Regions from separate parts of the Halopseudomonas maritima genome, predicted to be linked through region 1. Evidence: predicted binding sites of a transcription regulator. Region 1 holds the regulator's gene; each other region holds the start of a gene.

Evidence for each region. The regulator FliA, encoded in region 1, starts transcription of late flagellar genes. The targets are predictions, from matches to a motif close to CTAAAGTTTNNNNNNNNNNNGCCGNTAA.
Region 2: HV822_RS14680 (flagellin) is a predicted target of FliA. The motif match lies at 1,160-1,187, and genes of this name have one in related genera.
Region 3: HV822_RS00580 (flagellar protein MotY) is a predicted target of FliA. The motif match lies at 1,723-1,750, and genes of this name have one in related genera.
Region 4: HV822_RS02880 (methyl-accepting chemotaxis protein) is a predicted target of FliA. The motif match lies at 1,509-1,536, and genes of this name have one in related genera.

The regions. Positions count from the first base shown of each region.
Region 1 is NZ_CP079801.1:3,292,978-3,297,432, forward strand. Features, by position in the region: gene flhF (flagellar biosynthesis protein FlhF) at 1-704, shown strand, start outside; gene fleN (flagellar synthesis regulator FleN) at 734-1,561, shown strand; gene HV822_RS15310 (RNA polymerase sigma factor FliA) at 1,558-2,295, shown strand; gene HV822_RS15315 (chemotaxis response regulator CheY) at 2,517-2,894, shown strand; gene HV822_RS15320 (protein phosphatase CheZ) at 2,922-3,707, shown strand; gene HV822_RS15325 (chemotaxis protein CheA) at 3,871-4,455, shown strand, end outside.
Region 2 is NZ_CP079801.1:3,171,873-3,176,327, forward strand. Features, by position in the region: gene HV822_RS14675 (glycosyltransferase) at 1-1,134, shown strand, start outside; gene HV822_RS14680 (flagellin) at 1,389-2,591, shown strand; gene HV822_RS14685 (flagellar protein FlaG) at 2,664-3,065, shown strand; gene fliD (flagellar filament capping protein FliD) at 3,166-4,455, shown strand, end outside.
Region 3 is NZ_CP079801.1:120,863-125,317, forward strand. Features, by position in the region: gene HV822_RS00575 (argininosuccinate synthase) at 1-654, opposite strand, end outside; gene HV822_RS00580 (flagellar protein MotY) at 810-1,715, opposite strand; gene pyrC (dihydroorotase) at 1,853-2,887, shown strand; gene rnt (ribonuclease T) at 2,914-3,588, shown strand; gene HV822_RS00595 (TAXI family TRAP transporter solute-binding subunit) at 3,837-4,455, shown strand, end outside.
Region 4 is NZ_CP079801.1:635,381-639,835, forward strand. Features, by position in the region: gene HV822_RS02880 (methyl-accepting chemotaxis protein) at 1-1,275, opposite strand, end outside; gene HV822_RS02885 (AEC family transporter) at 1,598-2,515, opposite strand; gene HV822_RS02890 (thiopurine S-methyltransferase) at 2,523-3,173, opposite strand; gene HV822_RS02895 (potassium/proton antiporter) at 3,283-4,455, shown strand, end outside.

The DNA of each region.
Region 1 (4,455 bases):
TGGCGCATCGCGTCCCTGTGTTGCGTGAAGAACCCATTGATGCTGGCGGTGTGATTGCCCTGGTTGGCCCCACTGGCGCCGGCAAAACCACCACCCTGGGCAAGCTCGCTGCCCGCTATGTGTTGAAGCACGGCAGCCAGCACGTTGCGCTGGTAACCATGGATACCTACCGCATCGGTGCCCACGAGCAACTGCGCACTCTGGGGCGTATTCTGAACGTGCCGGTCAAGGTGGTAGACGACAAGCAGAATCTCAGCGACGTGCTGGCTGACTTTGCCGGCAAGCGCCTGGTATTGATCGATACCGCCGGCCTGCAGGCCAATGATCCTTATCTGCGTGGCCAGCTCGATGCGTTGGCAGAGCAAGGCCGCCAGGTGCGCAACCTGCTGGTGCTGGCGGCGACCAGCCAGCACCGGGTGATGAAGGCGGCGTACCACAATTACAAATCCTGTGGCCTGTCCGGTTGTATTCTGACCAAGGTGGATGAGGCCGCGACGCTGGGTGAATCGCTGGGGCTGGCTATGGAGCAAGGTTTGCCGGTAGCCTATCTGGCAGATGGCCAGCGAATCCCGGATGATCTGAGCAAGGCTGTCGGCCACCAACTGGTCAGTCGCGCGGTCAGCATGGCGGGTAACGAAGCACCGGCCGATCAGGCCATGGCGGACGTGTTTGCCGGTATGATGCATACCCAGCGAGCAGGCTAAGTATTCAACAAACAAGGTATCCAGCGCAGATGGGCAGCAATCACCCGGTTCAGGTAATCGCAGTCACCGGCGGCAAAGGCGGCATCGGCAAGACCAATGTGTCAGTCAACCTCAGTCTGGCGCTGGCCGACATGGGGCGGCGCGTGGTGTTGCTCGATGCTGACCTTGGCCTGGCCAACGTCGACGTGTTGCTCGGCCTCAAGCCCAAGGCGACGCTGGCCGATGTGCTTGAAGGCCAGTGCGACCTGCGTGACGTCATGGTCAACGGCCCAGGCGGCATCCGTGTCGTGCCCGCTGCATCCGGTGCGGCCAACATGGTCAGCCTGAGTGCGCAGCAGCACGCGGGCCTGATCCAGGCGTTCAGCGAAATCGGCGACAATATCGACGTGCTGATTGTCGACACCGCCGCCGGTATCGGCGATTCGGTCGTCAGCTTTGTGCGTGCTGCGCAAGAAGCGCTTGTCGTGGTCTGTGACGAGCCCACCTCGATTACCGACGCATACGCGCTGATCAAGCTGCTTAATCGTGACTACGGCATGACCCGTTTCCGCGTGTTGGCCAACATGGTCGGCACACCGCAGGAAGGGCGCATGGTGTTTGCTAAGCTGGCCAAGGTGACTGATCGCTTTTTGGATGTCGCCCTGCAGTACGTTGGCGCTGTCCCCTTTGACGAGGCGGTGCGCAAGTCTGTCCAGAAGCAACGCGCGGTGTTCGAGGCCTTTCCGCGCAGCAAGGCCTCGTTGGCGATTCGGGCAATTGCCCAAAAGGTGGATGCCTGGCCACTACCGGCCAATCCCCGCGGTCACCTAGAGTTCTTTGTCGAGCGCCTGGTGCAGCCGGCAGGAACCGGTCTATGACGGCACAGGTTGGCAGATTGAACATGTATACACGCGCTCAGGGCTCGGCAGAGCAGCAGGATCGCCTGGTCGAGCAGTATGCCCCGCTGGTTAAACGTATTGCCTACCACTTGCTTGGACGCTTGCCCTCCAGCGTCCAGGTTGAAGACTTGATGCAGGCCGGCATGATCGGCCTGCTGGAAGCCTCCCGCAAATTCGATTTTGGCAAAGGCGCCAGTTTTGAAACCTACGCTGGTATCCGTATTCGCGGCGCCATGCTCGATGAGGTGCGCAAGGGCGATTGGGCCCCCCGTTCGGTGCATCGCAATACCCGCATGGTCAGCGATGCAATGCGCGCTGTGGAGGCGCGACTGGGGCGTGACGCTAAAGATCACGAGGTTGCCGCCGAATTGGAGATGAGTCTGGAAGAGTATTACGCCATTCTCAGCGACACCGCCGGCAGCAAGCTGTTCAGTTTTGACGACCTGCTGGAAGCCGGTGCTCCGGCAGATGTGCAGGGCGATGAGGAGCCGTTGAGCGGCTTGCAAGACGAGCGTTTTCGCGCGGCGCTGGTAGAGGCAATCGACGGCCTGCCCGAGCGCGAGCGGTTGCTGCTGTCGTTGTACTACGACGAAGAGCTGAACCTCAAGGAGATCGGGGCGGTGCTGGGCGTCAGCGAATCGCGGGTCAGTCAGTTGCACAGTCAGTGCGCGGCGCGCCTGCGGACGAAGCTGACAAACTGGCGAAATGATTGATTTTGTCGCCAACATCCGGACAATGCTCGGATTGCCCGACTGGCAAAAGGCCGGCAGGGTGCGGTAACGGCACATAAGAAGGGCGCGTCCGAACAGGCAGTTGGCAGCAGTTTCCTGTTCAGAGCATCTTTCTACGGCTTGTGTGGCCATTGGCAATGGGTATCTGGGAGTGCAGGCCTGCACTTTTCCTGGTTTGTACGGAGGTCGACTTGGACAAGAATATGAAAATTCTCATCGTTGATGATTTTTCGACGATGAGGCGCATCATCAAGAACCTGTTGCGCGACCTTGGGTTTACCAACACGGCTGAAGCCGACGACGGCAGCACCGCGTTGCCGATGCTGCAGAGCGGCAACTTCGACTTTCTGGTGACCGACTGGAACATGCCCGGTATGAGCGGCATCGATCTGCTGCGCGCGGTGCGCGCTGACGAACGTCTCAAGCACCTGCCTGTGCTGATGGTGACGGCCGAAGCCAAGCGCGACCAGATCATCGAGGCGGCTCAGGCTGGCGTGAACGGCTACGTGGTCAAACCTTTCACTGCGCAAGCGCTGAAAGAAAAGATCGAGAAGATTTTCGAGCGGGTGCAGCCCAAATAACATCCAGCCGGGGTACAGGTTATGGCTTTGAGCAAGGATCCCGGTCAGGCAACTGCCCAGGAATTCGAACATTCACTCAAGGACAACGCGCGCCAGCTGGTGGACCACCTTGAGAGCGGCGATTTTGCCGAGGCGTTGCTGGTTATCCACGCCATCAATCAGGCGCGTGATCGTGGTTTGTATCATGAGGTTGGCCAGCTGACCCGCGCGCTGCACAACGCCATTGTCAATTTTCAGATCGACACCACCCATGCCTTGGGCGGTGACAATGAGTCTTCCAAGATTTCCGATGCCTCCGACCGCCTGGACTATGTTGTCCAACTGACCGACAAGGCAGCCAATCGCACCATGGACCTGGTAGAAACCAGCGCCCCCAAGGTCTCTGAGCTGGGCCAGCAGGCCAGTGCGTTGAAGGCTGACTGGCAGCGCTTGCAGCGGCGTGAAATGGCGGCCGACGAATTTCGCGATCTGTATCGTCGTGTCGGCGAGTTTCTCGATCGCACTGAGAGCGTCAGTAGCGATGTCTCCTCCGATCTGAACGACATTGTCATGGCGCAGGATTACCAGGACCTGACCGGTCAGGTGATCAAGCGCGTTATCACCCTGGTGCATGATGTTGAGCAAAGCCTAGTCAGCCTGGTACGTATGGCCGGTCAGGTGGATCGGATCACTGGCATCAGTCACGTTGATCTTGGCGAGACAAAAAAAACCTCTTCCAGGGGTGAAGGTCCGCAGATTCATGCCGATAAAAGAGAAGACGTTGTTTCCGGCCAGGACGAAGTTGATGACCTCCTGTCCAGTCTGGGTTTCTGACTCCTGCCGCAACCGCCGTATCCTCAGCCGGCGCCGTCCGGCTGGCGGGGGTGAAATCAGGTGCCTGCCGAGCCGCAACGTTCAATAACAACGGTGTGCGTAGCACGCAAGTACGGGTGGCGCCAAACCGTTTACCGATAACACGCCCGAGGGGAGTGGGTGCATGAGTTTCGAAGCGGATGAAGAGATTCTCCAGGACTTTCTGGTCGAGGCCGGGGAGATTCTCGAGCAATTATCCGAACAGTTGGTTGAGCTGGAAAACCGGCCCGACGACATGGATCTGCTCAATGCCATCTTCCGCGGCTTTCACACCGTCAAGGGCGGCGCCGGCTTTCTGCAGCTCGATGCTCTGGTAGCGTGCTGTCACATTGCGGAAAACGTATTCGATATCCTGCGCAAGGGCGAACGCGCCGTTACCTCCGAGCTGATGGATGTGGTGCTACAGGCGCTGGATACCGTCAACAGCATGTTCGATCAGGTTCGTGAACGTCAGGAGCCGACCCCCGCAGATCCTGCCTTGCTTGATGCGCTGTCGCGGTTGGCGCAGCCTGCATCGGCTGACGAAGCGGCTGCTGAGCCCGAGCCTGAAGCTGCAGCAGTCGCATCCGAGGTTGTCGAGGCAGCGGCGGTGGCGACGCCAGCGGCTGCTGATAACGGCGACATCACCGACGACGAGTTTGAGCAGCTGCTAGACGCGCTCCATGGCGATGGCGGCAGCCCCTCTGCGGCGCCGGCGGCAGCCGCAGCG
Region 2 (4,455 bases), 120 kb from region 1:
GTAGAGGTCGAGGATGCACTCTATCAGCGCTGGCTGCCCCGTCTGGCGCGCGATGCTGCCTACAACGCTAACTTCTCTCTGGTGCGAAAGGGCGGCTTTCAGCTGACCGATCCGCAGATTTCCTGGCGTCCGCTGGATATCTGGCGCCCCCAGCCGGTTGTGCTGGCGCATCCTGCCGACGTGTTCGGTTGCGGACACTATCGCGTCATTCAGCCGTTTAACGCGCTGAGTGAGGCGGGACTGGTGGATGGGGCACTCTCTCAGGGGTTGATGCATGCGGTGGATCTGGAGCGTTATTCGCCAGATGTGGTCATCCTGCAGCGCCAGATTGGCGACGAGCGGCTGGAAGCCATGCGCCGCATGAAGGCGTTTTCATCGGCCTTCAAGGTCTATGAGCTGGACGACTATTTGCCCAACCTGCCGATGAAGAGTGCCCATCGCAGTAAGATGCCGAAGGACATCGTACGCTCACTCAAGCGCGGCCTGTCGCTGGTGGACCGCTTTGTGGTGTCCACCGAGCCGCTGGCCGAAGCACTCAGCGGTTACCATCCGGATATCCGGGTCGTACATAACCGGCTTGACCCGCGCTGGTGGGGCCAGCTGCCAGTATCACAGCGCGGGCAGTCACGTAAGCCCAGAGTGGGCTGGGCCGGGGGCTCCAGCCACACCGGAGACCTGGAGCTGATTCTGGATGTGGTCAAAGAGCTGGCCGCTGAGGTGGAGTGGGTGTTTTTTGGCATGTGTCCCGACAGCCTGCGCCCTTATGTCCACGAGTTTCATCCGGGTGTTGCGATCAACCGGTATCCACGCAAACTGGCTGAGCTGAATCTGGACCTTGCACTGGCGCCGGTCGAAGAAAACCTTTTCAACGAGTGCAAGAGCAACCTGCGCCTGCTTGAGTACGGCGCCTGCGGTTATCCCGTGGTCTGCTCTGACGTGCGCTGCTACGTCGGGGAGCTACCGGTGACGCGAGTGAAGAACCGCTACCGTGACTGGGTGGATGCCATTCGCATGCATTTGTCTGACCCTGAAGCGTCTGCTGCGCAGGGCAAGGCGCTGCAGCAGGTGGTACGTGACGGCTGGATGCTGGATGAGCAGGGGCTGGTTGCCTGGCAACAAGGGTGGCTGCCCTGAGCCGCTCGTGGGCGACGAACGGTCACTAAAGGATTTTTGCCTGAGGTCGATAACTGAACCATGGCTGGCGGGGGTGCCAGCGCAGCCATAGCTGACCGGAAGAATTCGCCAGAGAAAAAATGAATTTCCTCCTAAAGCTTTCGGACAAGGTGTCGATACAGTAATCGAATGCGAACTCAATGGGTGCCTGGGCAGGTCCGGCCCACGAGTCGCAAGCTCAGGCAAACATTTTCAGGTCCTTTGGAGGCAATACCATGGCCCTTACAGTCAACACAAACACAGCTTCTCTGAACGCTCAGCGCAACCTGAACGGTTCGTCCAACGCGCTGGCTACCTCTCTGGAACGTCTGTCTTCCGGCTCTCAAATCAACAGCGCCAAAGATGACGCTGCTGGTCTGCAGATCGCCAACCGTCTGACCAGCCAGGTCAACGGCCTGGGCGTTGCGACCAAGAACGCAAACAACGGTATCTCCATCGCTCAGACTGCTGAAGGCGCTCTGCAGGAGTCCACTAACATTCTGCAGCGCATGCGTGACCTGGCTCTGCAAGCTGCCAACGGTTCTAACAGCGAGAGCGAGCGTGACGCACTGAACTCGGAAGTGACTCAGCTGAAGAAAGAGCTGGATCGTATCGCCAACACCACTGCTTTCGGTGGCAAGAAACTGTTCGACGGCAGCTTCGGTACTGAAACCTTCCAGGTTGGTAGTGCTGCTAACGAAGCGATCAGCGTCAAGCTGGACGAAGTGAGCACCAAGGAACTGAAGAGCGACTCCATCAGCTCGGGTACCATTGCTGCTCAAGCCGCTGCTGGCGGTTCTTCCGGCGCTGTGGCAGTAACCTTCACTGTCGCCTCCGGTAGTGCAGACGGTACTGACCGCGTGTTCACCATCAGCGCTGAGTTTGATGACGACGCGACTGCCGCTGAACAGACTCAGCTGCTGGCCACCGTAATCAACGATGCCAACATGGGCGTGGGTGCCTTCGTACAGGACGACGGTTCTATCTCGGTTGTAACCGACGCTGACGTGGGTACTGCCAAAGGTGAGCTGTCCTTCGCATTCGGTAGCGGTGCCACTGTCGACGCCGCAGAGACTGCTGCTGGCTCTGCCAGTGACGTGGCGCTGTCTAGTGTCACCACTGACAACACCGTCAAGGACATTGATATCAGCAACGCCAAGACGGCTCAGGAAGCGGTCTACATCATCGACGAAGCCATCGCCTCCATCGATGCCCAGCGTGCAGACCTCGGTGCGATCCAGAACCGCTTTGAGTCCACCATCGCCAACCTGCAGAACGTGTCCGAAAACGCCTCCGCCGCCCGCGGCCGGATCCAAGACACTGACTACGCGGCTGAAACTGCAAACCTGACCAAGAACCAGATCCTGCAGCAGGCAGGTACTGCGATCCTGGCCCAGGCCAACCAGCTGCCCCAGGCCGTTCTCAGCCTCTTGGGCTAAGATCGGAACAGGGGTAACATGCGGGGGGAGGGCTAGCCTTCCCCCCGCTTTGTCCGTTGCGAGGTAAGCACCATGGAAATGGGTGTAATCAAACCGTTTGAAGTAACGCGCTCCGTATCGAATGCCGGGGCGGTGGAAGCGGGCGTCAGCAGCCAAGCTGGCAAGCAGACGGAAGCTGCGCAAGAAGGTACATCAGCCCAGGCAGTCGCCTCCCAGACCCGCGATGCTGTTCAGCAGCCGGCAGAGGTTGAGCGCGAACAGCTGCAGGCTGCGGTGTCGGATATTCAAGATTTTGTCCAGTCGGTACGTCGAGACATCAATTTTGCACTTGATGACGATAGCGGCCGGGTGGTTATCAACGTAACCGAGGCGAGCAGTGGCGATGTGATTCGCCAGATCCCCTCGGAAGAGGCGCTGCGACTGGCCGAGAATCTGACGGAAATTCGCAGTGTTTTGTTTGAGGCAGAGGCCTGACACTCTGCTGCCGGTTTTGCTGGCATGTAACTTGCCTGATTAGACCGGAATACCCCTTTCGGCAGGCGAACCGTCAAAAAACGGTCGCGAGGTAAGCATCATGGCTATTACAGGTATTGGTTCGGGTCTTGATATCAGCTCCATCGTCACGGCGCTGGTCGAGGCCGATGGTGCGCCAAAGAGTGCACAGCTGACTCGGCTCGAAAGCAGCACAACCGCCAAGTTTACGGCGTTGGGCAGCTTTCGCAGTGCCCTCTCCACCTTTCAGGGGGTGCTGGAGAAGTTGAACAGCGCTGACCTCTATGAAAAGCGCAGCGCCACCTCCGGTGATAGCAAAACCTTCAGTGTAACGGCCGATAGTGCGGCGTCAGTAGGTAGCTACGATGTTCAGGTGTTTAACCTGGCGCAGAGCAGCAAGGTGGCGTTACGCGGCCAATCCAGCGCAACCGACGCCATCGGTACCGGCACCCTGACCATCTCTGCCGGAGATACCTCTCTTGATATCGAGGTGAGCGAGGCCAACAACAGCCTCGCGGGCATCCGTGATGCGATTAACGCCAAAAGTGCCGACAGCGGCATTACCGCCACGGTGGTCAGTGACCCCAGCGGTGGCGGTGGTTCACGGCTGGTGCTGAGTTCCAACGAGACCGGCACAGGCAACGACATCAGTGTTGCGGTCACCACCGATGCCAGCGACACCGGCGACCTCGGAGTGCTGGCTTATACACCGCCGGCTACCACCGACTATGAGCCGACCGAGGTTGACCCGCTGGATCCGCTTGCTCCGCGGGTGATCTCCTACGCACGCGACGCAAATCTTTCGATCGACGGCCTGTCTATCAGCAGCGCCAGTAACTCGATCTCCGATGCTATCGACGGCGTTACGCTGACGCTGAAAGCCGCGCAAACTCAGGAAGCGATAGACGCTGGTACGAGCGTCAAGCTGAGTGTTGGCTTGGACAAGTCTGGCGTGCGTACCTCCTTGCAGTCGTTTGTCGATGGCTACAACGCGATGATGAAAACCATCAACTCGTTGACCTCTGTGACCGCTGTCGGAGGGGACGATGGCGAGCCTCTGGCTGCGGCGCTGGTTGGTGATGCATCGGTCCGCTCCGTCGTGTCGGCGCTGCGCACGGAAATGTCCAGCGTAGCCAGTGGCGATATTCGTATTCTTGCGGACCTGGGCATCACCACCCAGAGTGACGGTACGCTGGCAATCGATAGCGACAAGCTCGATGATGCACTGGACAACAACTTTGATGCTCTGAGCAACTTTCTCTCAGGTGAGAACGGCTTGATGGGTCGCCTGGATGCCAAGCTTGAGCCATACACCAAGAGTGGTGGCATCATCGAGGGGCGAACCACCTCGTTGCAGAACACCCTGTCCGGC
Region 3 (4,455 bases), 760 kb from region 1:
CTGATCCGGTGCGTTCTCCGGCGAAACCGACCAGCGCCACATGTCTTCTTCATGCTCGGCCCAGGTGTCTTCCAGCACACCGCCCTCGTAGGAGATGTGCAGCAGGTTGGCATCCATGGAGTACGGCGACTTCTTCTTGCCGTGGCGCTCGATCGGAATGTTGTTCTGCTCGGCGTAGTCCATCAGCTTCTCACGCGACAGCAGGTCCCATTCACGCCAGGGTGCAATCACTTTAACGCCCGGCTTCAGCGCATAAGCGCCCAGCTCAAAGCGCACCTGGTCATTGCCCTTGCCGGTAGCGCCGTGGGAGATGGCGTCGGCACCGGTTTCGTTGGCGATTTCGATCAGGCGCTTGGCGATCAGCGGACGGGCGATAGAGGTGCCCAGCAGGTATTCGCCTTCATAAACGGTATTGGCGCGGAACATCGGGAACACGAAATCACGCACGAATTCTTCACGCAGATCGTCAATGTAGATTTCCTTCACGCCCAGGGCTTGAGCCTTGGCACGCGCGGGTTCTACTTCTTCACCCTGGCCGAGGTCGGCGGTAAAGGTCACCACCTCGCAGTTGTAGGTTTCCTGCAGCCACTTGAGGATGACCGAGGTATCCAGACCGCCGGAATAGGCCAGGACGACTTTCTTGACTTCTGCCATTTCGTGCTCCCATAAAAGCAAGACTGAACCGCCACTCCGAACGGAGCGGGCGAAAGGCGCCTATTCTAGCGCCAGACAGGCGGGAATCACAGGGGAGTCGGGGCGATAGCGCTATTACCGCTGCTAGTGACGGGCAAACGAAACCACAACAGGCGCTAGTTGTATTGCAAACGCACCATCACGCGGCGGTTGGCCGCACGCCCTTCGGCCGTGCGGTTGCTGGCAATCGGATAGCGGTCACCGTGAAAACGCATGCTAAATAGCGACTCTTCCACGCCTTGGGCCATCAGATAGTCGCGCACGGCCAAGGCGCGCTGACGCGAGAGCTCGCGGTTATCCAGCCGATTGCCCTGGTTGTCCGAATGGCCATCGAGCACGATTTCGCTAACCTCGTCGGCCGCCTGCAGGTACTGCAGAATCGCATCCAGCATGCCCTTTGCCTCGTCGCTCAGCACACTGCCGCCAGAACGAAAGCTGATATTGCTCTGCTCGGCCTGGGCCGCGCTGATCGGCAGCAGCTTGCTGACGCAGGCCTGGTAGTCATTCCAGGCCTGCTGGTAGCCAACGCTGGACACCACCACGCGGACCGATTCACTACCGGCCGCACTGCTGCGCATGATGGTCGGCTGCAGACCGGAGGCAAGGCCGGCGAGCATTCTGCCCGCCTGCTCAAAGGGCAGCAGCATGGCCTGGCTACCGGGCGCAACCACGCCTTGACCCACCGGCTGCGCCGCACTCCCCGGCCGCCATGGCGGTGGATCGTTGAAGATTTGTGCCGTCCCGGGGCGCATGGGGTTATCCCAAGCCTTGAGCTCAAAGGCCGCACGCTCGCCAGCGCGGCGAACAAAAGTAGCCTCGCCGTAGCCCGCCACCGATTGAGACAGACGGCAAGCGAACTGGTCTCCTGCCACCTGCCAGCGGACATCTTCCATTCGGGTCTGGAAGGTCATCGCCTGCGCTGGCAGTGCCACGCTCAGCAGGATAGTCAGATAGGTTCGCGTCACCAGGGTGTCTCCACGCTTGCTCCACAGCGCTTGGCGCATGGACGGAAAATCTCTCATGTCGGGCTCATCGGCCATCCAACCAAAAACTTTAGGGTCTGTGGCCGCGCTATCTTGCGACAGCCGACCGGCGGCAGAGTGTCAAAAGCAGGCCCTTTGCGGTAGCATTGCGCCATTCTTTAGCAGTGGATTCCCCCATGACTGACCGCCTGACGCTAACCCGCCCGGATGACTGGCATATTCACCTGCGCGACGGTGCCATGCTGCAACACACGGTGCCCGACGCCGCCCGTAGCTTTGGTCGCGCCATCATCATGCCCAATCTGGTGCCGCCGGTACGCGACGCCGCCGAGGCAGCCGGCTACCGCGAGCGTATTCTCGCCGCCCGCCCGGCTGGCTCACAGTTTGAGCCGCTCATGGTACTGTATCTGACCGATCAGACCTCCCCTGAGGTCGTTCGCCAGGCCAAAGCCAGCGGTCAGGTGGTAGCCGCCAAGCTCTACCCGGCTGGCGCCACGACCAATTCCCAGTCTGGTGTCACCGCGCTGGAGAACATCTATCCCGCGCTTGAAGCCATGGCCGAGGTAGGCATGTTGCTGCTGGTGCACGGCGAGGTGACCCATGCCGAGGTCGATATCTTCGACCGGGAAAAAGCCTTCATCGACCAGCAACTGGTCAAGGTGGTTGAGCGCTTCCCTACCCTCAAGGTGGTATTTGAACACATCACCACCGGCGATGCCGTCAGCTTCGTCCAGCAGGCGCCTGACAACGTTGGCGCGACCATCACCGCCCATCACCTGATGTTCAACCGCAACCACATGCTGGTTGGCGGTATTCGCCCGCACCTGTTCTGTCTGCCGGTGCTCAAGCGTCAGACGCACCAGCAGGCACTGCGCGAGGCCGCCATCTCCGGCTCAGCCAAGTTCTTCCTGGGCACCGACTCCGCGCCACACGCACGCCATGCCAAGGAAGCGGCCTGCGGCTGCGCCGGTTGCTACACGGCTCACGCGGCCATCGAGCTGTACGCCGAGACCTTTGATGAACTGGGCGCGCTGGACAAGCTTGAGGGTTTTGCCAGCTTCCACGGACCGGATTTTTACGGTCTGCCGCGCAACACCGATACCATCACCCTGGTCCGTGATAGCTGGGCGGTACCAGCAGAGCTGCCGTTCGGTGATCAAAACGTCGTCCCGCTACGCGCTGGCGAACACATTCACTGGCGTCTGGCCTGATACTTATCAACCGTTAAGGAAATACCGTGAGCGAGTTCGACTTTGACGATGAAGAACGCGATCCCGTGACCTCGGGCAAGGCCAAATCGCCGCTGGCCTATCGCTTTCGAGGCTTCCTGCCGGTGGTGGTGGACGTGGAAACCGGTGGCTTCAACGCCGCCACCGACGCCCTGCTGGAGATTGCGGCTACCACCATCAATATGGATGACGACGGACTGGTCTATCCGGACCAGACCAGTTTCTTCCGTATCGAGCCGTTTGAAGGCGCCAATATCGAAGCCGCCGCGCTGGAGTTCACTGGTATCAAGCTCGATCACCCCCTGCGTCAGGCGGTGACCGAAGAGCACGCGCTTGGCGAGATCTTCAAGCAGATCCGCAAGGCCATCAAATCGGCCGGCTGCAAACGCGCCGTGCTGGTTGGCCACAACGCGTTTTTCGATCTGGGGTTTCTCAACGCTGCGGTCGCCCGTACCGACCTCAAGCGCAACCCCTTCCACCCCTTCTCCTGCTTTGATACCGCCACACTTGGCGGCCTGGCCTACGGCCAGACCGTACTGGCCAAGGCCTGCAGTGCGGCGGGCATCGACTTTGATGGTCGCGAAGCCCACTCCGCGCGCTACGACACGGAGAAAACCGCCGACCTGTTTTGCACCATCGTCAACCGCTGGCGTGAAATGGGCGGCTGGCCCCCGGTCGAATAACGGCCGGCAGCCCAGTGTCGTCCTGCTTGCCCAGGTGCGGCACTGGGGTTAAGGTCGCAATGAAAGTGAAATCATCCACTACACTGAATCGGTAATCCTGTTCGGCTCTGCAGCAGGACAGGAACGCTCTGTTCACACGCGCTGATCAGTTCCCGTCCCACTCGGGGCTTGGCGGAATTTATCTGCCTGTAGCGTGGTCTACGGCCAGAGGCCGGACCATTGATAATCAGAAAAAGGAGTCATTTCACATGCGCAAATCCCTTGCCCTGCTGTTCTCAGCCACCATCGGATACGCTTCCCTGGGCGCCACGCCTGTTGCCGCCGAAACCTTCGTGACCATCGGTACCGGTGGCCAGACTGGCGTTTACTACGTTGTCGGTCAGTCGGTGTGCCGACTGCTCAACCGCAACAGCGCGGACCACGGTATTCGCTGCAACGCGCCGTCCAGCGGCGGCTCGGTGGCCAACGTCAACGCGATTCGCGGCGGCGAGATGAACATGGGTGTGGTGCAGTCCGACATTCAGTACAAGGCCTACGAAGGTATCCAGAGCTTTGAAGCCGATGGCGCCTACAGTGACATGCGCGCGCTCTTCGCCCTGCACGGTGAACCGCTGACCGTGGTCGCCCGCAAGGATGCCGGCATCGCCGGTGTCGCAGACCTGAAAGGCAAGCGCGTGAACATCGGCAACCCGGGCTCCGGTCAGCGCGACACCATGGATGTGGTCATGGGCGCCCTGGGCTGGACCGTGGATGACCTGGCCCTGGCCTCCGAGCTGGGCGCCGCCGAGCAGGCAGCGGCTCTGGGCGACAACAACATTGACGCCATGGTCTATGTGGTCGGCCACCCGAACGGTTCGATCCAGGAAG
Region 4 (4,455 bases), 1.3 Mb from region 1:
GATCATCTGCTGAATATCGCGGGTCGAGTCCTGGGTGCGCGCTGCCAGGGCCCGGACTTCATCGGCCACCACCGCAAAGCCGCGGCCCTGCTCACCGGCCCGTGCCGCCTCAATGGCGGCGTTCAGCGCCAGCAGGTTGGTCTGCTCGGCGATGCCTTCGATCACACTGAGCACGCCACCGATCTTGTCGGTATCCTGCTCCAGATTGTTGATCACCCCGGCAGCCTCTTCGACGTCGGCGGCCAGACGGCGCAGGTCATTCATGGTGGCTGACACCACGTCCGAAGCTTCGTGCCCTTGGCGATCGGCCTCGCGGGCCGCGTCGGCGGTGCTGTGCGCATTGTCGGCGACTTCGTGAATGGCCGCGCTCATTTCGGTGGCAGCAGTACTGACCTGATCAACCGCCATGTACTGATCGTTGACCAGTTTTTCCTGGCCGGTCGAGATGGCGCTCATCTGCTCGGCCGCCGAGGCGACCTGCAAGGTTGAATCGGCCACCTGACGAATCAGCGTCTGCAGTTGTTCGAGAAAGGCATTGAAGGCCCGGCTCAGGGCGCCCAGCTCGTCGTTGGAATGCACGACTACGCGCTGGGTGAGATCGCCTTCACCATCGGCAATGTCACGGATGCGCTGCAACAGCTCGCGCAACGGGCTGGTAATCAGCCCCGGGAAAAACACAATCATCAGCAGACAGACAATGCCGCCCACTACCAGCACCGTCGCAACACGCGCGTGACTGGCGCTGACATCGGCCGCAGCCTCCCTCTCTTCGGCATCAGCCTGACGGTTGACCAGGCCGGTCATCTGATCAATCAGGTCGCGTGCGCGAGAGAACTCTTCATAGCCACGCCCGTAGCTGATATCGGAGGCCTGGGCGGCAGCGCCGCTGCGCGCGAGCCTGGCGTTCTCCATGACGGTCGCCTTCCAGGTAGCAAACGCCCGGGTGAACTCGGCGGCCAACGCCTTGCCCTCGACAGAGTCGGTAGCCTCGCTGTAGCGAGCAATGCGATCGTTGGCCTGCTGCAGATTGTCGCTCAGCTCGGCGTCCAGCCCGGCGCTGCGTACGCCAGCGATAATGGCCCGCTCTGCGCTCAACGCCTGATACAGATCACGATCAGCCTCAAGCACCAGACTGCTTTGGGGCAGCAGCTCGGCGGCTACTCGAGTCAACCTCGCCTCCACCGTCGCCAATGCCCAAAACGCGAACACTCCGGACAAGGCCAGCAACGCCGCAAGGATCAGCAGGGGGATGGTTAACTTCCAACGAAAACTCATATCTCGAATCAGGCTAAGCATAGTGGTTATCACTCTTGTCGCAGACGCAGGCAGAAAAAGGCCGCCAAAGGCCGGTTGTTCCCTGAAACAGGCTCGGTCAGCTTCCGCCACACCGACAGCAACCAGGTGCGTAGCCCTGCACCCTCCGGAAGCGCTAACATCCTCCTTGCGCCCTGTATTACCAGTGCGCAGCACCTGTACCGGTGCGCTTCCGTTGTGTTTCCTTACCTCGGTTATCGACCGAACCGGCAGCAGCATTAACCGTTTTCTGTCACTTTTCCGGCTGTTTTCGGGTTGACCACGAAATACCGTCACCGCGACATCAAAACAGCCAGGCAATCATCAGCGGGATGTACAGCAGCGCCACCAGAGTGCTCAGCAAGGCGGTACCAGCCACCTGCCTGGGATGGGTATCGAGCAAGGTCGCAATGACCACCGTGTTGGCGGCGATGGGGGTGATGGAGATCAGCAGTATGGCCTGATAGACGGCCTGCCCATACAGCTGGGTCACATGACTGTCGAACCAGCAGAATGCCAGCGCCATCAAAGGCCAGCTGACAAACTTGCCAAGCAGCGCCAGCCCGGTAAATCGCAGGTCCCCAGCCAGCCCCTGGAAACTGAGAATACTCATACCGATGATCATCATGCCGAACACACTGTAAGCACCACGCAGGTTATCAAACAGCGGAACAAAGGCATCGGGGATCGACAGGCCCGCGCTGTTGAGCAGCACGGCCAGAAAAAACGCGTACAACGACGGCAGGCGTGCGACCTTCAGCAGGCAGTCGCGAATACCGAAGCGTCCGCGGGCCGCCAGGTAAAAACCCACCGAGGTTTCAAACAGAGTAGTGCCCAGCATGCACACGATGTAGATCGACAGCCCCTGCTCGCCGAACAGCAGCAACGCCACCGGAATACCAAAATACCCCGTGTTGCCAGTACCCACGGCCAACGGAATCATATTGGCGCCAGCGTTGGGGAACCAGCGCCGCGCCACCAGCAGATGCAGCCAGCCAAGCAGGCTGCACAAGGCAAAGGTCAGAAACGGCAACGCAATGACTTCAGGCGACAGCGGCGCCCGCATAACGCCGGCAAAGACGACCGACGGCGTGACGATATACATCATGATGCCGGCTATGTGGCGACCACTGGCCTCTAGATAGCGACCAGCCAGCCACCCAAGGCCAACCGTCACATACAGCGGCAGCAGTTTGTACAGCAGGGCAAACGCGGCGAGCATCGAGGCCTCAGGCAGAAATGAGATAGACCCGTTCAACCAGTGACTGCATACCCTGGCTGGCGAAAACCGCGTGGTCAGCCAGTACGTCCTGCTCATCCAGCACGTCGATACGGCAGCCGTGATACAGCGCCCGTACCTCCGCATCCGGTACGCTGAAAGGCGGACCGGGGCGCTGCTCCTGAGGATAGTCCAGGGTCACCAGCAGCATTTTCCAGCCCTCCGGCAACAGGTTGCGCAACTGGGCGACATAACGCTCTCGCATGGCCGGTGGCAACGCGATCAGGGCCGCGCGATCATACACCGCCGCCACACCGGCAAGGTGCTCCGCCTGCAAGGCAAAGTAATCACCGCACAACAGCTCAAAGCCGGTACCCCGCGCTACGGCAAAGTCGCCCTCATGGCTCCACGCCAGCGCCAGCCCGTGTTCAGCATCAAAGGCCTCTAGGGCGCTGCGCGCCAGCTCAACACCCAGCACCGAGTGCCCCTGCGCACGCAGCCACAACAGGTCAAGCGACTTGCCGCACAGCGGCACCAACACAGACTCTGCGCCAGTCAGCGCCAGACGCGGCCACCACTGCTGCAACAGCGGATTGGTTGCCGCCTTGTGAAAGCCGATTTCTCCCAGTTGCCAGCGCTGCTGCCAGAATGCTGCGTCCATAATCACCTCACTGCTTACAATGCATTGACTATACAGTATTTTTTTTACTGCTCCGGGGCATAGACGATATAGTGCAAAGGTTCGGGTAACCCGCCGTCGAGTCACCTCCATGGACTATATCAACACCCTATTTCTGATCGGTGCCGTGCTGCTCTGTTTCAGCGTGCTGGCCAGCTCGCTGTCATCGCGGCTGGGCATTCCGCTGCTGTTGATCTTTCTGATCATCGGCATGCTTGCCGGGGTCGACGGTATTGGCCGCATCCAATTCGAAGACGCCAACACCGCGTTTGTCATCGGCAGCTTGGCGCTGGCCATAATTTTGCTCGATGGCGGCATGCGCACCCGGGTCGAGAATTTCCGCGTGGGTCTATGGCCAGCCATGTCGCTGGCCAGCGTCGGAGTGCTGATCAGCGCGGCGTTAACCGGTGCCCTTACTGCCTGGATTCTGGAGCTGCACTGGCTTCAGGGCCTGCTACTGGGCGCGATTGTCGGCTCAACTGACGCGGCGGCGGTGTTCTCTCTACTACAGGGCAAAGGGCTGAATCTCAAGCAACGCGTGGGTGCCACTCTGGAGATCGAATCGGGGTCAAACGACCCGATGGCCATTTTCCTGACCATCACCCTGGTCGAGATGCTCGCCAACGGGCAAACCAGCTTCAGCTGGTCTTTCGCCCTGCTGCTGATCGAGCAGTTCGGTATTGGCGCCCTGTGCGGTCTGGCCGGCGGCTTCGGACTGGTCTGGCTGGTCAATCGTGTCACCCTGCCAGCTGGCCTTTATCCCCTGCTGATTACCAGTGGCGCCATCATGGTCTTTGCCGCCACCAACAAGATCGGCGGCAGCGGCTTTCTGGCTATCTATCTGACCGGCCTGATATTGGGCAACAACCGTGTGCGCAACCTGCAGAATATCCTGCAGGTGCAGGACGGCATGGCCTGGCTCAGCCAGATTGGCATGTTCCTGATGCTCGGCCTGCTGGTGACGCCGAGCGAAATGGTCATCATCGCCCTGCCGGCCGTGCTGATCGCGCTGTTCCTGATTTTTGTCGCCCGCCCCATCGCGGTGCTCATCTGTCTGGCGCCCTTCGTTTTCTCCTGGCGCGAGCGGCTGTTTATCGCCTGGGTAGGCCTGCGTGGTGCGGTGCCAATCATTCTCGCCATCTTCCCGCTGCTGGCGGGCCTGGAACAGGCGCAGCTGCTGTTTAACCTGGCCTTCGTGGTGGTGCTGGTGTCACTGCTGTTGCAAGGCTCCTCGCTGCCACTCGCCGCGCGCCTGTGCAAGGTA